3 regions of the Rhizobium sp. IBUN genome follow, and region 1 is predicted to be linked to each of the others. Evidence: predicted binding sites of a transcription regulator. Region 1 holds the regulator's gene; each other region holds the start of a gene.
The links. The regulator LexA, encoded in region 1, represses DNA repair genes until DNA is damaged. The targets are predictions, from matches to a motif close to TGTTCNNNNTGTGTTCNG.
Positions count from the first base shown of each region.

Region 2: RHIBUN_RS0101215 (helicase-related protein) is a predicted target of LexA. The motif match lies at 3,989-4,006, and genes of this name have one in related genera.
Region 3: RHIBUN_RS0109520 (UvrD-helicase domain-containing protein) is a predicted target of LexA. The motif match lies at 2,503-2,520, and genes of this name have one in related genera.

Region 1 covers NZ_AZNV01000005.1:82,790-88,649, forward strand. Annotated here, with positions in the region: gene kdsA (3-deoxy-8-phosphooctulonate synthase) at 1-700, opposite strand, end outside; gene RHIBUN_RS0107170 (VOC family protein) at 697-1,581, opposite strand; gene lexA (transcriptional repressor LexA) at 1,781-2,497, shown strand; partial or broken gene RHIBUN_RS33155 (ComEC/Rec2 family competence protein) at 2,478-4,768, opposite strand; gene gltA (citrate synthase) at 5,215-5,860, shown strand, end outside.
Region 2 covers NZ_AZNV01000001.1:272,746-278,605, reverse strand. Annotated here, with positions in the region: gene RHIBUN_RS0101240 (lysine-2,3-aminomutase-like protein) at 219-1,271, opposite strand; gene epmA (EF-P lysine aminoacylase EpmA) at 1,268-2,335, opposite strand; gene efp (elongation factor P) at 2,486-3,055, shown strand; gene RHIBUN_RS0101225 (YMGG-like glycine zipper-containing protein) at 3,204-3,467, opposite strand; gene RHIBUN_RS35030 (DUF3309 family protein) at 3,494-3,649, opposite strand; gene RHIBUN_RS0101215 (helicase-related protein) at 4,164-5,860, shown strand, end outside.
Region 3 covers NZ_AZNV01000007.1:164,298-170,157, reverse strand. Annotated here, with positions in the region: gene RHIBUN_RS0109530 (efflux RND transporter permease subunit) at 1-1,001, opposite strand, end outside; gene RHIBUN_RS0109525 (efflux RND transporter periplasmic adaptor subunit) at 998-2,164, opposite strand; gene RHIBUN_RS0109520 (UvrD-helicase domain-containing protein) at 2,563-5,043, shown strand; gene RHIBUN_RS0109510 (hypothetical protein) at 5,376-5,756, opposite strand; gene RHIBUN_RS0109505 (DUF488 family protein) at 5,756-5,860, opposite strand, start outside.

The sequences.
Region 1 (5,860 bases):
CGACCGCCGCACGCGCGAGCGTCTCCACGAACTCGCGCTGCCCTCCGCTCGAACCGCCCTGCCCGCCCGGCTGCTGGACCGAATGCGTGGCGTCGAAGACCACGGGGGCGCCCATCGCCGCCATGATAGGCAGCGATCGCATGTCGGAGACCAGCGTATTGTAGCCGAAGGAAGCACCGCGTTCGCAAAGCAAGATGTTCGGATTTCCGCTCGAATTCAGCTTGTTGAGGACGTTCTTCATGTCCCAGGGCGCGAGGAACTGCCCCTTCTTGACGTTGATGACGCGGCCGGTCTTGGCGGCGGCAACGAGCAGGTCGGTCTGACGGCTGAGGAAAGCTGGGATCTGCAGGATGTCGACGACGGTGGACACCTTGGCACACTGCTCTTCGGTATGAATGTCGGTCAGGACAGGAAAGCCGTATTCCTTCTTGAGATCGGCAAACACTTCAAGCGCCGTTTCGAGGCCGATACCGCGCTGCGCTGACAGCGACGTCCGGTTCGCCTTGTCAAAGGAGGACTTGTAGACGAGGCCGAGACCAAGCTTGTCGCACAGTTCCTTCAGCACACCGGCGACCATGAAGGCATGCTCGCGGCTCTCCATCTGACAAGGCCCGGCAATCAGCGACAGCTTGCCGGAATTCGAAAAGGTGACGCGGCCGGCGCCTTCGCCGACCACGACTTCGGAATTTGTCTGGCTCATCGTTTCTCCTCGAAGGCGAAGAGAGCGCCCTGTCCGGGCGCGGCCTTCACCAGAATTCGATTGTTCTTGCGCGTATAGGTCATCCCGTTAGCAGCCAATTGCGCTTCTGTCACGGCGAGATCGCCGACTTTGAAAACGATGGCAACACCACGCAGACCGCGATCGTCGGAAGGCGCAGGGATGTCGAAGTAGGCGTCCAGTCCATCCGGGGAGAGAACACTCACTCTGGCATTCGGAGTTGTCACACTCACACCGAAGGCCTCATTGGTCGTTCCCAAACTGTGGGCGGCGGCGCGCAGGAATGGTCCAAACGCCTTGGGGTCGGGTGCCCCAAGCACGATCTCTGCGATCCCAACCACCCCATTTGGATGCACTTGCAGGGCTTTCCGGTCGGCTGGCAGCGGGTTGACACGTTGGCATGTGAAGAAAAAGAAATCGGGAGCGCGCAGGTCAACTGCAAAGGCGAGCTTGAATGCGGCCGTCACCTCCGAGCCACCGGGCATCTTCATCGGCCGCTCGAACTGCAGCATCTCGCCGCCATTGATCTTTTCGGACAGAAACCGGGCATGGTCGCGATCGGCATCCGCCGTCGCAAAGACCACGGCAGACAGCCCATCGTCTCCACATCGGAATCGAAAGGCACGGTCCCGCGCGGTGAAGACATTGCCTTTCTGCGCCGAAGCTTCATGCAGTTCGGCATTAGCGACCCCGAGAGGCTCCAGATAAGTTTCGTCGGCGAAGAATATGCAGGCATTCTCGGTCCCAAACGGGTGCCGGGCGTCGGGCGCGACGGTGAATCCCAGCTTTCCGAGACGCTCGCGTGAGAGCCTGATATTTGGAACCGGCAGCACGATGTGGTCCAGCGGATGTGCTTCGCTCATGGCAACTTCTCCGGAATTTGCGAAGATGTGCGCCGGGCAACAGGACAATGCAACCCCCTTCTACGCTTTCGGTCAAATGAGACGCAAAAACTCAGCAAGTTGCAGGCAAGTTTTACGAAAATTTAGGTACTTGCGGAACACATATGGAACATATAGTGTCTGTTCTGGCTTTGTTTCACGACTCTGGGGTTCAACTTCGATGCTGACGCGCAAGCAACAGGAGCTTCTTCTCTTCATTCACGAGCGAATGAAGGAGTCCGGTGTCCCCCCTTCTTTTGATGAAATGAAGGATGCCTTGGACCTCGCGTCGAAGTCAGGCATCCACCGCCTGATTACCGCGCTGGAGGAACGGGGCTTCATTCGCCGACTGCCGAATCGGGCCCGCGCTCTGGAAGTCATCAAACTGCCCGAGGCATATAACCCGAGCCTGCAGCCCCGCCGCGGTTTTTCGCCGAGCGTTATCGAAGGCAGCCTCGGCAAACCACAGCCAGTTGTGGCGCCGAAGCCAGCGCCGCAGGGTGACAACGGCGGTTCTGCCTCTGTACCGGTCATGGGACGGATTGCTGCCGGCGTACCGATTTCGGCAATTCAGAACAATACCCATGACATCACGGTTCCGGCGGACATGCTTGGCCCAGGCGAGCACTATGCGCTTGAGGTCAAGGGCGACTCGATGATCGAGGCCGGCATCTTTGATGGCGACACGGTAATCATCCGCAACGGCAGCACCGCCAATGCCGGCGACATCGTTGTTGCGCTTGTCGATGATGAGGAAGCGACGCTCAAGCGCTTCCGCCGGAAAGGCGCCTCCATTGCACTTGAGGCGGCGAACCCGGCTTACGAGACGCGCATTTTCGGGCCTGACCGTGTCAAGGTCCAGGGCAAGCTTGTCGGCCTCATTCGCCGCTATCATTGAAGGCAAGCGGCTCGCCGTCAAAGGTGCCGCTTCGCCAATTATACGCCCGATGGCGGATCCAAGGGCGGTCGAGCCTCGTATAGGCCGTCGTGACGACGGGGCTACCTTGATCGTCGATCCTTACCTCAGCGCCACCAAAGCGACGCAAGGTTTCGCCGGTGAACAAAAGTGCGCCTGACCGGCACCCCGTCGTGCGGAGGCGAGCGGGTGTCACGACGATATCGGCCGTATCGCCCGCAGCGCCGAAGTAAGCGGGATTTTCGACGATCGTCACGACGTAGCCGCTATCGTGCGTGGCTGTGCACCAGGCGCCTTTCAGGCATACAAATCGGTTCTCAGCGCTCGTCGCAGCCTGACGTAACGCATCGCGGGCATTGCGCAATTCCACGGCAGATAACCTTTCCGATCTGCCTTGACTGTCCCGCCGCCTGATAGCGTTGACACCCTCCAACAATCGCGGTGGTTGATCTAGCTCCGCGGCGAGCGCCCTTCGCAATTGGTCGAAAATGAAGTCAGGCGGATGCGGCCGGTTCGGTGCAAGGACTTGTCCTCTCACAATCGCGACGAGATTGCCGTCTTCGGCAATGACGATGTCGGGCGGCGGTTCGCTCGGCGCAACCGCAACAAGCGCTGTTGCCAGCGCCGCAATACCAGCGCCGAGGTAGCGGATCTTGGTGCGCAGAATGGCAAGTAAGAGGAACCCTGCAACCGCCACAGGAAAATACCAACCCGGCAATTTGCCGATATCGATATTGCCGCCCCAGGCCGAGACCATCTGGGCAATGGCGATCACGATGTCGAGCCCGAAACCGGCAATTTTCCACGGAATGACGTCGAGGCCAAACGGTGTCAGCAGCATAGCGAACATGCCCATCGGCATCACCACGAAAGAGATCACCGGCATGGCCATGAGATTTGCCGGCAGACCATAAGCGCTGAGCCGGTGGAAGTGCTCGACGGCGAAAAGCGCGGTCGAGAAGCCGCCGATCATCGAGGTCAGCAGGATGCCACCAAAGAAGCGTATGATGAAAACGACGGGCTTTACTGCGGCGACCTGCAGCAAGGGATGTTCGCGCGGCGGCCTTCTTGACCAGATCGCGTAACCCGGGACGAGAGCAAGCGTCTCCGCAAACGACATCTGGAAGCTCGGGCCCAGGGCCTCGGATGGTAACAGGAGTAGGATCACCCTCGCGGACAAGACAATGTCGCGCAAGCTTATCGACGGGCGATCGAAGAACACCGCGGCGAGCATGATCGCCATCATGATGAGTGCACGCTCCGCCGATACCGCGAAGCCCGAGATCATGTAGTAGGTCGTCAGCGCCACGAGCGCTCCGGCAGCGGCAATCTTCTTGGTCGGGTATGCCTGCACGATGGAAACAGGCTCAGCAACTGGCGCAGGCCGACGAAGAAGATGCCGGCAGACAGCGCCATGTTGAGGCCGGAGATTGCCACGATATGAGCCAGCCCCGCCTGCCGCAGAGCCTCGGTCGATTCTTGCGAGATCGCACGTCGCTCATCGGTGACAAGAGAAGCGGCGAAGGCGCCGGTGTCGCCCTGCAGGATTTCGCGGATACGGTCCCCTATTCCGCTTCGAAGCACGTCCAACCAGTTCACAGCGCTGTCCCAAACGGACCGCTGATCGGTGGTTACAGGCGATGAAGCGCTTGGCGCGCCATAGAAGAAGCCATTCGCGCCGATGCCATCGAAATAGGCGCTGAAGGCAAAATCATTGAGCCGGGCAGTGCTGGCCCAGCCGGCGGCGTCAATCGCGCCCGGCCCGTCACCCACTCACCGATGGCGAAAGGTTCCGCCTGCCCTCGCGCGACCATGGAAACACGCTCAGGTGGCCGCTTTATCTCGGGCGATTGCGTCGATGAGACGGAGACGATGTAACGCCACCGGCCACGGCCATCCCCTTCCCGGCGCTCGACACGGCCGATGATCGTCGTCGTCACCGCTGTCCAATATGATGGTCGCCTTGCTCCACGTCTCGAACTGGGCCGCGAACATCCCCGTTACGCAGAGCAAGCCCGCCAATGCGAGATTTCGAATGAGCTTGCGCCCCGGGCCCGCCATCAGCGCGACAACGGCGAATGCCGCGAACCACGCCACCATCGGGAGCTCGGCCGGGGCACTTCCAAGCACGAACCAGAGGATCGCGCCCGCCCCAGCGAAGACGGGCGAAACCAGGAAGAACCCCCCATGCTCTATCTCCGTTGCCACGGCGAGCCGAAGCCACAAGGTACAACGATCCGACGCAGTCCTTATCCGTGTCGGCCACGGCACGAAGGATTGCGTCCGGAAAGTTAGCGGTGGTTCCGCAGGAACTCGTGGCACGAGGAAAGAAGGCTGTGCCGCGCGCCCAAACGCGTCCGCGCCGGGTGTGGCTTCCCTCACCTCCAATGGCCTCAACCCCGGCATGCATTGCGCCCAAAAACAGCCGCCCCTACAACCAGAATGAAAGCTCACGGGCTTCCAAGCAAGAATAATCGATTGAAAATCTGAAGGAAAATCGGAAGCCGGAAAAGCTAAGGATAATCATCAGCTTCTGCTATGCGCAGGGGTCATCGCAGAAGTGCCCAAAAGTTGATACTGCGATGCACAAAATGGCGTCACGGTAACTTGGCATTAGGCGCGCGATCATATAGCAATCATCGACGACGCTTAACCCTATGGCGCTTTTATGGCGCCAACCGCCAGTTTGGAGGATCATAATGACGGAACAAAGCGCAACACTGAAAATCGGTGACAAATCAGTCGATCTCGCCGTCAAGAGCGGCACGATCGGTCCTGACGTCATCGATATCGGCGCCCTGTACAAGAACACGGCTTCCTTCACGTACGATCCTGGTTTCACCTCGACCGCGTCCTGTGAATCGAAAATCACCTATATCGACGGTGACGCCGGCGTACTGCTGCATCGCGGCTATCCGATCGAGCAGCTCGCCGAGCACGGCGACTTCCTCGAAGTCTGCTATCTGCTTCTCTACGGAGAACTGCCGACCGCAGCCCAGAAGAAGGACTTCGACTATCGCGTGACGCATCACACGATGGTGCATGAGCAGATGAGCCGGTTCTTCACGGGCTTCCGCCGCGATGCACATCCGATGGCTGTCATGTGCGGTTGCGTCGGCGCGCTGTCGGCGTTCTACCACGACTCCACCGACATCACCGATCCGCATCAGCGCATGGTCGCAAGCCTGCGTATGATCGCCAAGATGCCAACGCTGGCCGCCATGGCCTACAAGTATCACATCGGCCAGCCCTTCGTTTACCCGAAGAACGATCTCGACTACGCGTCGAACTTCCTGCGCATGTGCTTTGCAGTTCCTTGCGAGGAATATGTGGTCAATCCGGTTC
Region 2 (5,860 bases), on a different contig from region 1:
TTGTTCTCGGAGTACGCGTAGTCTGGAAAAGACAAAATTGTCCTAAATGACGTAGTTAAAGTCAGCTAAGCTTCTCAGCTAAATTCCTACGAAAGAAACGGGGAAGGGGGGGAGCTTGTGTTAGATTTCAACATCTTGCTCGCGAGCTGTATTTTTGGGTGACCAACGGATCTTGTGACACATTGTCCAATAACAACACTTCTTTCGCCCATTTTTGACTAGGCGACCGGCGGATACAGGTGCTCGCCGCCGCGATAATCCGAAACCGAATAGCAGCCTTCGCCCATCTCACTGATCGACTGAGGAGCGATCACTGCTTTGCCATGGCCACCGGGTATGTCGAGTATGTAGGTGGGCTGGCAAAGACCTGAAATCCGGCCACGCAATGCGGCGACGATCTTCTGCCCCTCTTCGATCGTCAGCCGAAAATGGCTCGTGCCTGGCGCCAGATCGGGATGATGCAAATAGTACGGCTTCACACGCGTCTCGACGAAGGCCTTCATCAACTCCGTCAGCACCGCCGGATCATCATTGACGCCCTTCAGAAGCACCGATTGGCTGACCATGACCATGCCGGCATCGATCAGGCGAGCGCATGCTGCGCGCGCCTCGGCGGTCAGTTCGCGGGGATGATTGGCGTGCAGCGCCACGTAGACGGTCTTGCCGCTCGCTCTCAGGGCCGCAATCAGGGCCGCATCCACTCTCGATGGATCAACCACGGGAACCCGGGTATGGAACCGCACGATCTTGACGTGGTCGATCGATGCCAGTTCGCGAAGAATTTCTTCCAGCCGTCGCGGTGACAATACGAGCGGATCGCCGCCCGTCAGGATCACTTCCCAGATTTCCTCATGGTCGCGGATATAGGCGAAGGCCGCAGACATTGCATTGGGGTCAAGGGTGCCCAAGCCTTCCGGACCGACCATCTCGCGGCGAAAGCAGAAGCGACAGTAGACGGGGCAGACATGCACCGCCTTCAACAGCACCCGGTCGGGATAGCGATGAACGATCCCCTGTACGGGACTATGGGCTTCGTCGCCGATCGGGTCGGCGCGCTCTTCGGGCGTCGTGATCAGCTCAGCCGGCTCAGGAACGAATTGCCGGGCGATTGGATCTGAATCATCGGCTCGGTCGATCAATCCTGCAACGGTCGGAGTCAATGCAATGGCATAGCGTGCGGCGACATCAGCCAGCGCGTCCCGGTCTCTCCGAGCCAGCAGCCTTGCGCGTGCCAGCCCTTCGACCGTCTTGATGGGCCCGTTACTGTTCATCTGCCGTACTCCGCGACCGGAGCCCACATCACCTGATCGATCCGCGAGGCCCCGGTTGCCAGCATCACCAGCCGATCGAAGCCAAGAGCGATGCCGCTTGCCTCGGGCATGATGGCAAGCGCGTCCAGAAAGTCCTCATCGAGAGGATAGCTTTCGCCGTAGATGCGAGCTTTTTCAGACATCTCGATCTCGAAGCGGCGGCGCTGTTCCGCCGCATTGGTAAGCTCGCCGAAGCCGTTTGCAAGCTCGACGCCGCAGGCATAGACCTCGAAACGTTCGGCAACACGGGGATCTCGCGCCGAGGGGCGCGCTAGTGCCGCTTCCGACACCGGATATTCGTCAAGAATGGTCACACGGTCGAAACCCAGATGAGGCTCGACCTTTTCGACAAGCACGCGGCTGAACAAGTCCGCCCAACCATCGTCATCGGCAACACGCATGCCGACCCTCCTGACCTGGTCAGCTAGATGCGCCCGATCCGTCGCACCGTCGGCTGCAACGGAGCCCAGCAGATCAATACTGGCATAGCGTTCGAAAGCCGCGGCAACACTGATCCTGTCCGGCCCGGCAAACGGATCGCAGTCCCGGCTTTTATAGGTGAGCCGCGCCGTCTTCATGGTTTCCGCAGCAAGCGCCAGGATTCGAACGCAATCCATCATCAGGCTCTCGTAACTTTCGCCCACGCGATACCACTCGAGCATGGTGAACTCCGGGTGGTGCAGGGGGCCGCGCTCGCGGTTGCGATAGACGTGGGCGAAACAGGCGATGCGCTGTTCGCCAGCCGAAAGCAGCTTCTTGCAGGCGAATTCAGGCGAGGTATGCAGATAAAGCGGCGCTGCAGTCTGGCCGTCCGTCGTCAAGGCTTCGGTGGCAAACGCATGAAGATGCGCCTCGTTGCCCGGCGAAACCTGCAGCGTCGCGGTGTCGACCTCCAGAAAATCCTCGCTCAGGAAATAGCGGCGCAGCGCGGACTGGATGGCATTGCGCCCAATCAGGAACGGACGGCGGTCCAAATGCACGCTCGGCGTCCACCACGGCGATACTTTGGCGTTCGAGGGATTCATTGGCGTCGTCCTGGCCGGCCTTCCAACGCTAGGGCTGGCTATTTGCCGGATTTTAGGTTAGTTGCGCCCCCAAAGAACAATCAATCGCGTCTTCGGGGCTGTATCGACAGTCCTCTACGACGCCAAAAGCCGAGTTACAAGGAAGTCTTAATGGTCAAGGTCATCGCCTCTTCCGTCCGCAAGGGCAACGTTCTCGACGTGGATGGCAAGCTCTACGTCGTTCTGACTGCCCAGAACTTTCATCCGGGCAAGGGCACGCCGGTCACGCAGGTCGACATGCGTCGTATCGTTGACGGCGTCAAGGTCTCCGAGCGCTGGCGTACAACCGAACAGGTCGAGCGCGCCTTCGTCGAAGACGTGAACTTCCAGTATCTCTACGAAGATGGCGAAGGGTTCCACTTCATGAACCCGGCGACCTACGACCAGGTGGTCGTGAACGATGAAACGATGGGCGATCAGAAGGCCTATCTGCAGGAAGGCATGACCTGCATCCTGTCGATCCATGAAGGCGTTCCGCTGGCTCTCGAACTGCCGCGCCACGTGACCCTCGAAATCACGGAAACCGAACCGGTCGTTAAGGGCCAGACGGCCTCGTCCTCCTACAAGCCGGCAATGCTGTCGAACGGCGTGCGCACCATGGTGCCGCCGCACATCAACGCCGGCACGCGCGTCGTTATCGCCACGGAAGACAATTCCTACGTCGAGCGCGCAAAAGACTGACTGTCTGCCGCATGCGCCGAGTAAACTAAGCCGCTTTGGAAACGAGGGGCTTTTTTGCTGTCGGCAGTTAGCTGATCCGGCGGTTGCTCAAACAAAAAGCGCCAGTCAGGCCGGCGCTTTCGATCTCAAAAATAGTAATCCTAGCGCCTTAGTAGCGCGGGCAACGTGCCTCGTAACGGCGCCCGTAGCGGTCTCTGTAGACGCAGTAACCGCGACGTTCAACGGACTGGCCGATCAGTGCGCCAGCGAGACCGCCGGCAACGGCACCGATTGCAGCACCGCCCCAGCTATGGCTGACGGCACCGCCGATAATAGCGCCGGAACCCGCGCCGATTGCGGTTCCCTGTTCCGTCGCCGTGCAGGAAGCAAGTGCGCCGACGAGGGCGCCAATGAGCACAATCTTCTTCATCATGACATAACTCCCAGTTTTTTCGTCGCTTAGATGCGACCCATTAGCACAAGAATAACAATAATGAGGAGAACTAGCCCTAAACCGCCGGAAGGTCCATAGCCCCATCCGCGGCTATAGCCCCAATTTGGTAAGGCGCCGATCAAAAGCAGAATAAGGATAATGAGCAGTATGGTGCCAAGCATGGTTCAAGTCCTCGACGTCATTACACCTGGAATGGACGAGAAACACACATCTCCGATTTTTGTTCCATATGTATCAAATGTTTGGTTTTAGCGGCAAAATGACCTAATCGTACGCCGTTTTCCGTCCCGCCGCGTAATATTGCCCCCATGACAACAAGACACGGGCAGATGTCGCTCGTCGATTTCGGACAAAACGACGTTGACAGCCTGGACAAGATTGCGTTGCACGTATGCCGCGAATTTCGAGATTCAGCATCTTGTGGGAAAAAGTGATTCAAAATCAATACTTAGCCGTGAACAAACACTGAATCATGCGGAGTCTGCGATTCGTCTCCGATTCGTTCTCAAGCTGTTCCGAATCGCAAAACGAGCAATCTGCAAGCTATTCGCGCAACAGAAAACTGCGGAGTAAATTCAAATCGGCCCTTGCGTTTGAGACAACGGCTGTCCATGTGTGTGCTGCTCGGAGAGGAGCTGACTTGACCTGGGGCACCCTCGCCTCATCTGCAGGACCATGACACTGACATCGCAGCCGATGATACTGAGTGGGCGCGGAGTAACCGCGGTGCTCGGACCAACCAATACCGGCAAGACGCATTATGCCATTGAGCGCATGGTTGCCCATGGCACCGGCGTGATCGGGCTGCCGCTGCGGCTGCTGGCGCGCGAGGTCTATACACGCGTCGCCGAAAAGGTCGGAATTCAAAACGTTGCCCTGGTAACGGGCGAAGAGAAAATATCGCCTCCCAACGCCCGCTTTTCGGTCTGCACCGTCGAGGCAATGCCACGCGAGACGAAGGCGGCGTTCGTCGCCATTGACGAGGTTCAACTCGCCGGCGACCTCGAGCGAGGGCACATCTTTACGGACCGGATCCTTCATCTGCGCGGCCGCGACGAGACGCTGTTGCTCGGCGCCGGTACAATGCGTCCGATCCTGCAGCAACTGCTCCCTGGAATTACCATCGTCGAGCGTCCCCGGCTTTCCCACCTGTTCTATGCCGGACAGAAGAAGATTACCCGCCTCCCGCAGCGTTCGGCGATCGTCGCCTTCTCTGCCGACGAAGTCTATGCGATTGCCGAGTTGATCCGCAGGCAGCGCGGCGGGGCCGCCGTCGTTCTCGGAGCCCTCAGTCCGCGCACCCGCAATGCGCAGGTGGCACTCTACCAAGCCGGCGATGTGGAATATCTGGTCGCCACGGATGCGATCGGCATGGGCCTCAATCTCGACGTCGACCACGTCGCCTTCGCGCAGGATCGCAAATTCGACGGCTATCAGTTTCGTAACCTCAACCCCGCCGAACTTGGGCAGATTGCCGGCCGTGCCGGTCGACATGTTCGCGACGGGACGTTTGGCGTCACCGGTCAGGTCGATCCCTTTGATGAGGAATTGGTTGAACGCATCGAAGGCCACGAGTTCGACAATGTGAAAGTGCTGCAGTGGCGCACGAAGAACCTCGACTTCAGCTCCCTGCATGCGCTCCGCGTGAGCCTTGAGACCGGCCCTACGGTTTCTGGCCTGACACGCGCGCTCCCCGCCGTCGACCAGCAAGCGCTGGAACAGCTGTCGCGCTACCCCGAGATCATCGACCTTGCGAACAATCCGGCGCGCGTCGAGAAACTATGGGAAGCCTGCGCGCTTCCGGACTATCGCCGCATTGCACCGGCCCAACACGCCGATCTGATTTCCACCCTCTTTTCCGATCTCGTCCGCTATGGCACGGTAAACGAGGACTTCCTTGCCGAGCAGGTATACCGCGCGGATCGAACAGACGGTGAGATTGACACGCTTTCGGCGCGAATCGCGCAGATAAGAACTTGGACCTATGTATCGAATCGGCCCAATTGGCTTGCCGATCCGACACACTGGCAGGAAAAGACGCGGGAAATCGAAGATCGATTGTCCGATGCGTTACATGAAAGGTTGACGAAACGCTTTGTTGATCGCAGGACATCTGTGCTCATGAAGCGCCTGAGAGAGAATGCGATGCTGGAAGCTGAAATCAGTGTAAATGGCGATGTCTTCGTAGAAGGACATCATGTGGGGCAACTGTCGGGATTCCGGTTCACGCCCATTTCGGGAGCGGAGGGACCGGACGCTAAGGCTGTCCAGTCTGCTTCGCAGAAGGCGCTCGCTCTGGAATTCGAGGCACGTGCGGCTCGCCTCCATGCGGCCGGCAATGGCGACCTCGCGATCAGCTCCGACGGTTCGAT
Region 3 (5,860 bases), on a different contig from region 1:
ACGGCGTCATCGCTGGTGATGGCGATCCGCGTGCCTTCGGGAAGCGTTCTTGAAAGCTCGGCCACGGCGTCCTTGATGCCGTTGGAGATGTTCAGCGTATTCGATTGTGCCTGGCGGATGACGCCGAGGCCGATGCCGGGAACGCCGTTCGAGCGCAGCGCCGTCTGCCCGTCGCGCGGTCCGAGGGTAACATTTGCCACATCGCCGAGACGCACGTGGTTCTGCAGGATGACGTTGGAGAAATCCTCCGGCGTCTGCAAACTTGCCATCGCGCGGACAACGATCGTCTGCGTCGGGCTCTTTAGCGATCCGGCCGGCACGTCGAGAGCAGCGCTGGAAAGCGCCTTCGTCAGATCGCCAACGGTCAGCCCGCGACTGGCCAGTTCGCTCTGGTTCACGTCGACGCGGAAGACCTTCTCCTGGTCGCCGTAGGTTTCGACATCGGCAACGCCATCGACCGAGGCAAGCCGGTCGATGACCTGGTTCTCGACGAGAAGCGTCAGATCGTCCATGTTCAGTTTCGACGACGTAACGGCAAGACGCATGATCGGCTGAGAATCGGAATCCGCCTTGACGATCTGCGGCGCATCCGCCTCTTCGGGAAGGCGGTCGGCGATACGGCCGATGGCATCTCGCACGTCGTTTGCCGCTACCGCGAGATCGACGGAGTCAGAGAATTCGAGCGTCACCCGGCTCTGGCCGAACTGAGAACTGGACGAAATGGATTTGAGGCCGCTGACGCGTGCGGCCGCGCCCTCGATCACCTTCGTCAGTTCCTGGTCGATAGTCTGTGGCGAGGCACCGTCGAAAGTCGTGCGCACCGTCACCACGGGTCGGTCGACATCGGGCAGTTCGCGCACTTCGATCCCGGCATAGGCTGCAAGGCCGGCAACGATCATCAGGGCGTTGAAGACAAGCGCAAGGATCGGGCGCCTGACAAACAGCGCGGTGAAGGTCTGTTTGCCGGAAGCCGGCTTCTCCTGCATCTCGGTCACGGTCATTGCGTGACTGGCTCCGAATTCGACGCCACTTCGCCGGCCACCCGTACCGCGCCGCCTTCACGGACACGCTGCAGCCCTTCGGTGACGATTGCATCGCCATCGTCCAGATCGGCCTTGACGAGAATATAATCGGGATTGCGCTGCACGATGCTGACACGCACCTTGCCGGACTTGCGGTCGACGACCTGCCAGACGAACGCGCCTTGCGAATCCCACTGGACTGAGAGCGGATCGACCGCGGGATACTGGTCGCCGCCAAACCTCATCCCGACATTGAACGACATGCCGGCGCGCAGTTCGTCCGATGCGTTGTCGATTCGGGCCCGCACGCGCATTGTCCGGCTGGCGGCGTCAATGCGGTTGTCGATTGCCTCGACCGCGCCCGAGAATACCCGACCTGGCCGTGCCACCGACGTTGCCTCCACGGGCTGGCCGACCGTGATCGTGTTGGCGAAGCGTTCCGGCACCCAGTAGTCGACCAGGATTTCGGTCCGGTCGTCGAGGGTCGCGACCGGCGTCGTCGTCGAAACGTTGTCGCCGACGTTGACCGGGATGATGCCGACAATGCCATCGATCGGCGCGACAATGCTGCGACGCTCGAGATTGAGTTCGGCGGCCTGCAGTTGAAGGCGTGCGCCTTGCTCGGCGATTTCGGCGTCGAAGACATCCATGCGCGACACGCTGGATTTGATGTTGTGGTAGAGGCTGGATTTCTCGACGGCGCTTTTCAGCGCCACATCGGCCTGACCGCGAGCGATGACCTGCTCTTCGCTGTCTAGCTTTGCAAGCACCTGCCCCTTGGTGATCCTGTCGCCCGACTTGATCAGGATCTCGCGAATTGTCCCGCTTGCCTGCGGCATCACCACCACGGAGCGGATGGCGTCGCCCGTGCCGATGGCACTCAGCCGATCATTGACGACACCACGAACGACGGCCTGCGTGGCGACCAGAACGGGCGCGTTTGCTCCGCCGCTGCGACGTCTCGATTGCCCTTCCTCGCTCCCCACCGGCTTCGGTGCAGCCTCACCGGGCGCCAACTTTGAAACCTCTGAAAAGCCGGCCTTCCGTAGCGTCTCGCCAGCCACTGGCACGAAGAAAACCCATCCAGCAAAGCCGGCCGCAATCACGACAAGGCAAACTATAAACTGCTTCCAAAATGGCATTCACGTCTCCAGAGGGACTCGAGGCTAGTCCAGGGTCTATCGAAAGAGGCGTTCGCAGGACAAATTGCCGCGCGTCTGCGACAATATTGTCTCTTTGCCGATCACCAGCAAGCGAATTGCTCCAGCATTACTGAATTGTAATTCAAGACTGAGTAACTCTCGACCGCCGCCTGCCGTGTTGTAGAATTTCATCGTCAACGTCAAATGACGATTTTGTTTTCTGAGTTTCATTGACGATACTTGCGCGCGACCGAGGCCGCCCCTTACAGCGCACATAGGCAATTCCCGGGCAGGCCTGCTCGAATGCACTGCATAAGCTGAGGACAGCGGGTGCGGGGCGGAATGAAAGCAGAACATCTTTTCTGGTCTTTCGATCCCGAATCACTACATTACGCGCCATGAGCAATAGTTTCGACGATATCCCCTTCTTCGATGAAGAGCCGGGCGAGCCGCCGCGCAAGCAGCCAGCCCCTGCCGCTCCCGCCGCCGGAGGGCTCGCCGCCCGTGCCATGGCAGCTCGCGATGGCGGCAGGCGCCCCGATTATCTTTCCGGCCTGAACCCGGAGCAGACCGAAGCCGTCGAGACACTGGAAGGCCCCGTACTCGTGCTCGCCGGTGCAGGCACCGGCAAGACGCGCGTGTTGACGACGCGCATCGCCCATATCCTGAACACTGGACGCGCTTTCCCCTCGCAGATCCTTGCCGTGACCTTCACCAACAAGGCCGCCCGCGAGATGAAGGAACGTATTGCCGTGCTCGTCGGCGGCGCCGTCGAGGGCATGCCCTGGCTCGGCACCTTTCACTCGATCGGCGTCAAGCTTCTGCGCCGCCATGCCGAACTCGTAAACCTGCGCTCCGACTTCACGATCCTCGACACCGATGATGTCGTCCGGCTGATCAAGCAGCTGATCCAGGCGGAAGGCCTCGATGACAAGCGCTGGCCTGCCAAGCAGTTCGCCGGAATGATCGATGGCTGGAAGAACAAGGGCCTCGGCCCTGGCGACATTCCAGAGGGCGACGCCCGCGCCTTTGCCAACGGCAAGGGCCGCGAACTCTACTTTGCCTATCAGCAACGGCTCTCGACGCTGAACGCCTGCGATTTCGGCGATCTCCTGATGCACCCGATCGCGATCTTCCGGAAAAATCCGGATCTTCTCAAGGAGTATCACGGCCGCTTCCGCTACATCCTTGTCGACGAGTATCAGGACACCAACACAGCCCAGTACATGTGGTTGCGGCTGCTTGCCCAGCGCCCGAAGGGCGAGCCGCAGAACGTCTGCTGCGTCGGCGACGACGACCAGTCGATCTATGGCTGGCGCGGTGCCGAGGTGGACAACATCCTCCGCTTCGAGAAGGACTTCCCGGGCGCCAAGGTCATCAAGCTGGAGCGCAACTATCGTTCGACGGCGCATATCCTTGGCGCCGCCGGCCACCTGATCGCTCACAATGAAGGCCGCCTCGGCAAGACGCTTTTCACCGACCGCAGCGACCCCGATGACATCAAGGTCCAGGTGCACGCATCCTGGGATTCAGAGGTGGAAGCCAGGGAAATCGGCGAGGAGATCGAGCAACTTCAACGCGGCGACGCCAATGGAAAGCGGCATTTGCTCAACGACATGGCGATCCTCGTGCGCGCCTCATTCCAGATGCGCGAGTTCGAAGACCGCTTCGTGACGCTCGGCCTCAACTACCGAGTCATCGGCGGCCCGCGCTTCTACGAGCGCCTCGAAATCCGCGATGCCATGGCCTACTTCCGCCTCGTCGCCCAGCCTGCCGACGACCTCGCCTTCGAGCGCATCATCAACACCCCGAAGCGCGGTCTTGGCGATACGACGGTGCGCGCCCTCCACGATTATGCCCGCGCCCGCGACATTCCGATGCTGGCCGCAGCCGCCGACATGATCGAAACCGACGAGCTGAAGCCGAAGGCGCGCAAAGCTCTCTTCGACGTCGTCCAATCATTCCGCCGCTGGCAGGAAATGCTGGAAAACACCCCGCACACTGAGCTTGCCGAGCAGATCCTTGAAGAGTCGGGTTACACCGACATGTGGAAGAACGACAAGTCGGCGGACGCGCCGACCCGTCTCGAAAACCTGAAGGAACTCATTCGCTCGATGGAGAGCTTCGAGTCGATGCGTGGTTTCCTCGAGCACGTCGCGCTTGTCATGGACGCCGAGCAGAACGAAAACCTCGACGCCGTCTCGATCATGACGTTGCATTCCGCCAAGGGCCTGGAGTTCGATACCGTCTTCCTGCCGGGCTGGGAGGAGGGCCTGTTCCCGCACCAACGTTCACTGGACGAAAGCGGCCGCGCCGGCCTCGAGGAAGAACGCCGCCTTGCCTATGTCGGCATCACCCGCGCCAAGCGCCGCTGCCACATCTGGTTCGTCTCCAACCGGCGCATCCACGGTCTCTGGCAGTCGACCATCCCTTCGCGGTTCCTCGACGAACTGCCGGAAATGCATGTCGAGGTGGCGGAAGCCGAGCAGAGCTACGGCGGCTATGGTCGCGGTGGCTACGGCCAGTCCCGTTTCGACAAGGCTGACCCCTTCGCCAACTCCTATTCGACGCCCGGCTGGAAGCGTGCCCAGCAGAACAAGACGGACGCCACCCGCGACAACTGGGGCACACGTTCTGGCCACGCCGTCGAACGCATCGGCTACGGCGAAAGCGGCCCGCGCAGCCGCACCATCGATGGCGAACTCGTGGCGAAATCAACCGCCGCCGAGCCCTCGAAATTCAAGACCGGCGATCGCGTCTTCCACCTCAAATTCGGCAACGGCAACATCGTGGAGATCGAGGGCAACAAGCTGACGATCGAATTCGACCGGGCAGGCCAGAAGCGGGTCTTGGATGGGTTTGTGGAGAGGGTTTCCTGAAGCGGAACCGTCAACTAACTGACCTCGGATAACTCGCCGACTACTGCAGCAAACGACAGCGCGGCTCGCCTCACCCTTTCGTGACTTCGTTTACCGTCCCGCGTCCCGCATACTGAACTCCCGCGCGTACTGACCGCGGGAGAGAAGGAGGACGCAGATGAAACGTTATTCGCTGCCTCTGATCGTAGCCTCGCTCATGATTGCCGTGTTGAGCAGTCCGACCGTCGCATTTGCCTGCAGCAAGATCATCCTAGGGACCTGATCCCGCAGGTACACGAACGACTACCGACAAGCGAGGAAGTCCGAATTCATGGAGCGGGCGTGGCGCCCGCTCATCCCAGGATCGGCATCGATCCCAGCCCCAGTATGTCGTTGAGCAATGCGAGCCCGATCCCGGCGGCGACGACCGCGATTCCGATCAGGAACAGGCGCCTCGCCCGATCGTACTTGGCCGCAATCAGCGAGTCCCTGGCCAGCAGATCGGCGAAGACCTTGACCTGCAAGGCAATCCCTACCGTCAGCAGCAACATCGGCAGGATATCGATCCGGCTCCAGTCGTTCGGATTCGAAGCCCAGCGGCTCATGAAACTCAGGGAAAAACCGAGAATGATGCCGGCTGCCGTCAGTGACCCGTTGCGAAAGGTCGCATCGATCTTCTCCTCTGAACCGGGCTCGGTCGTTGGCTTTCGCTCCAGCTGATCCTCTGCAGCCATCAGGCACAGCCTTCCGCGGCAAATGTCGCACCACGCTCTTCAAGCAGGCGCCGCAACACGCTTCGATGGCAGCGGTTTTCGTTCTCGCAGTAACAGCCGATTGA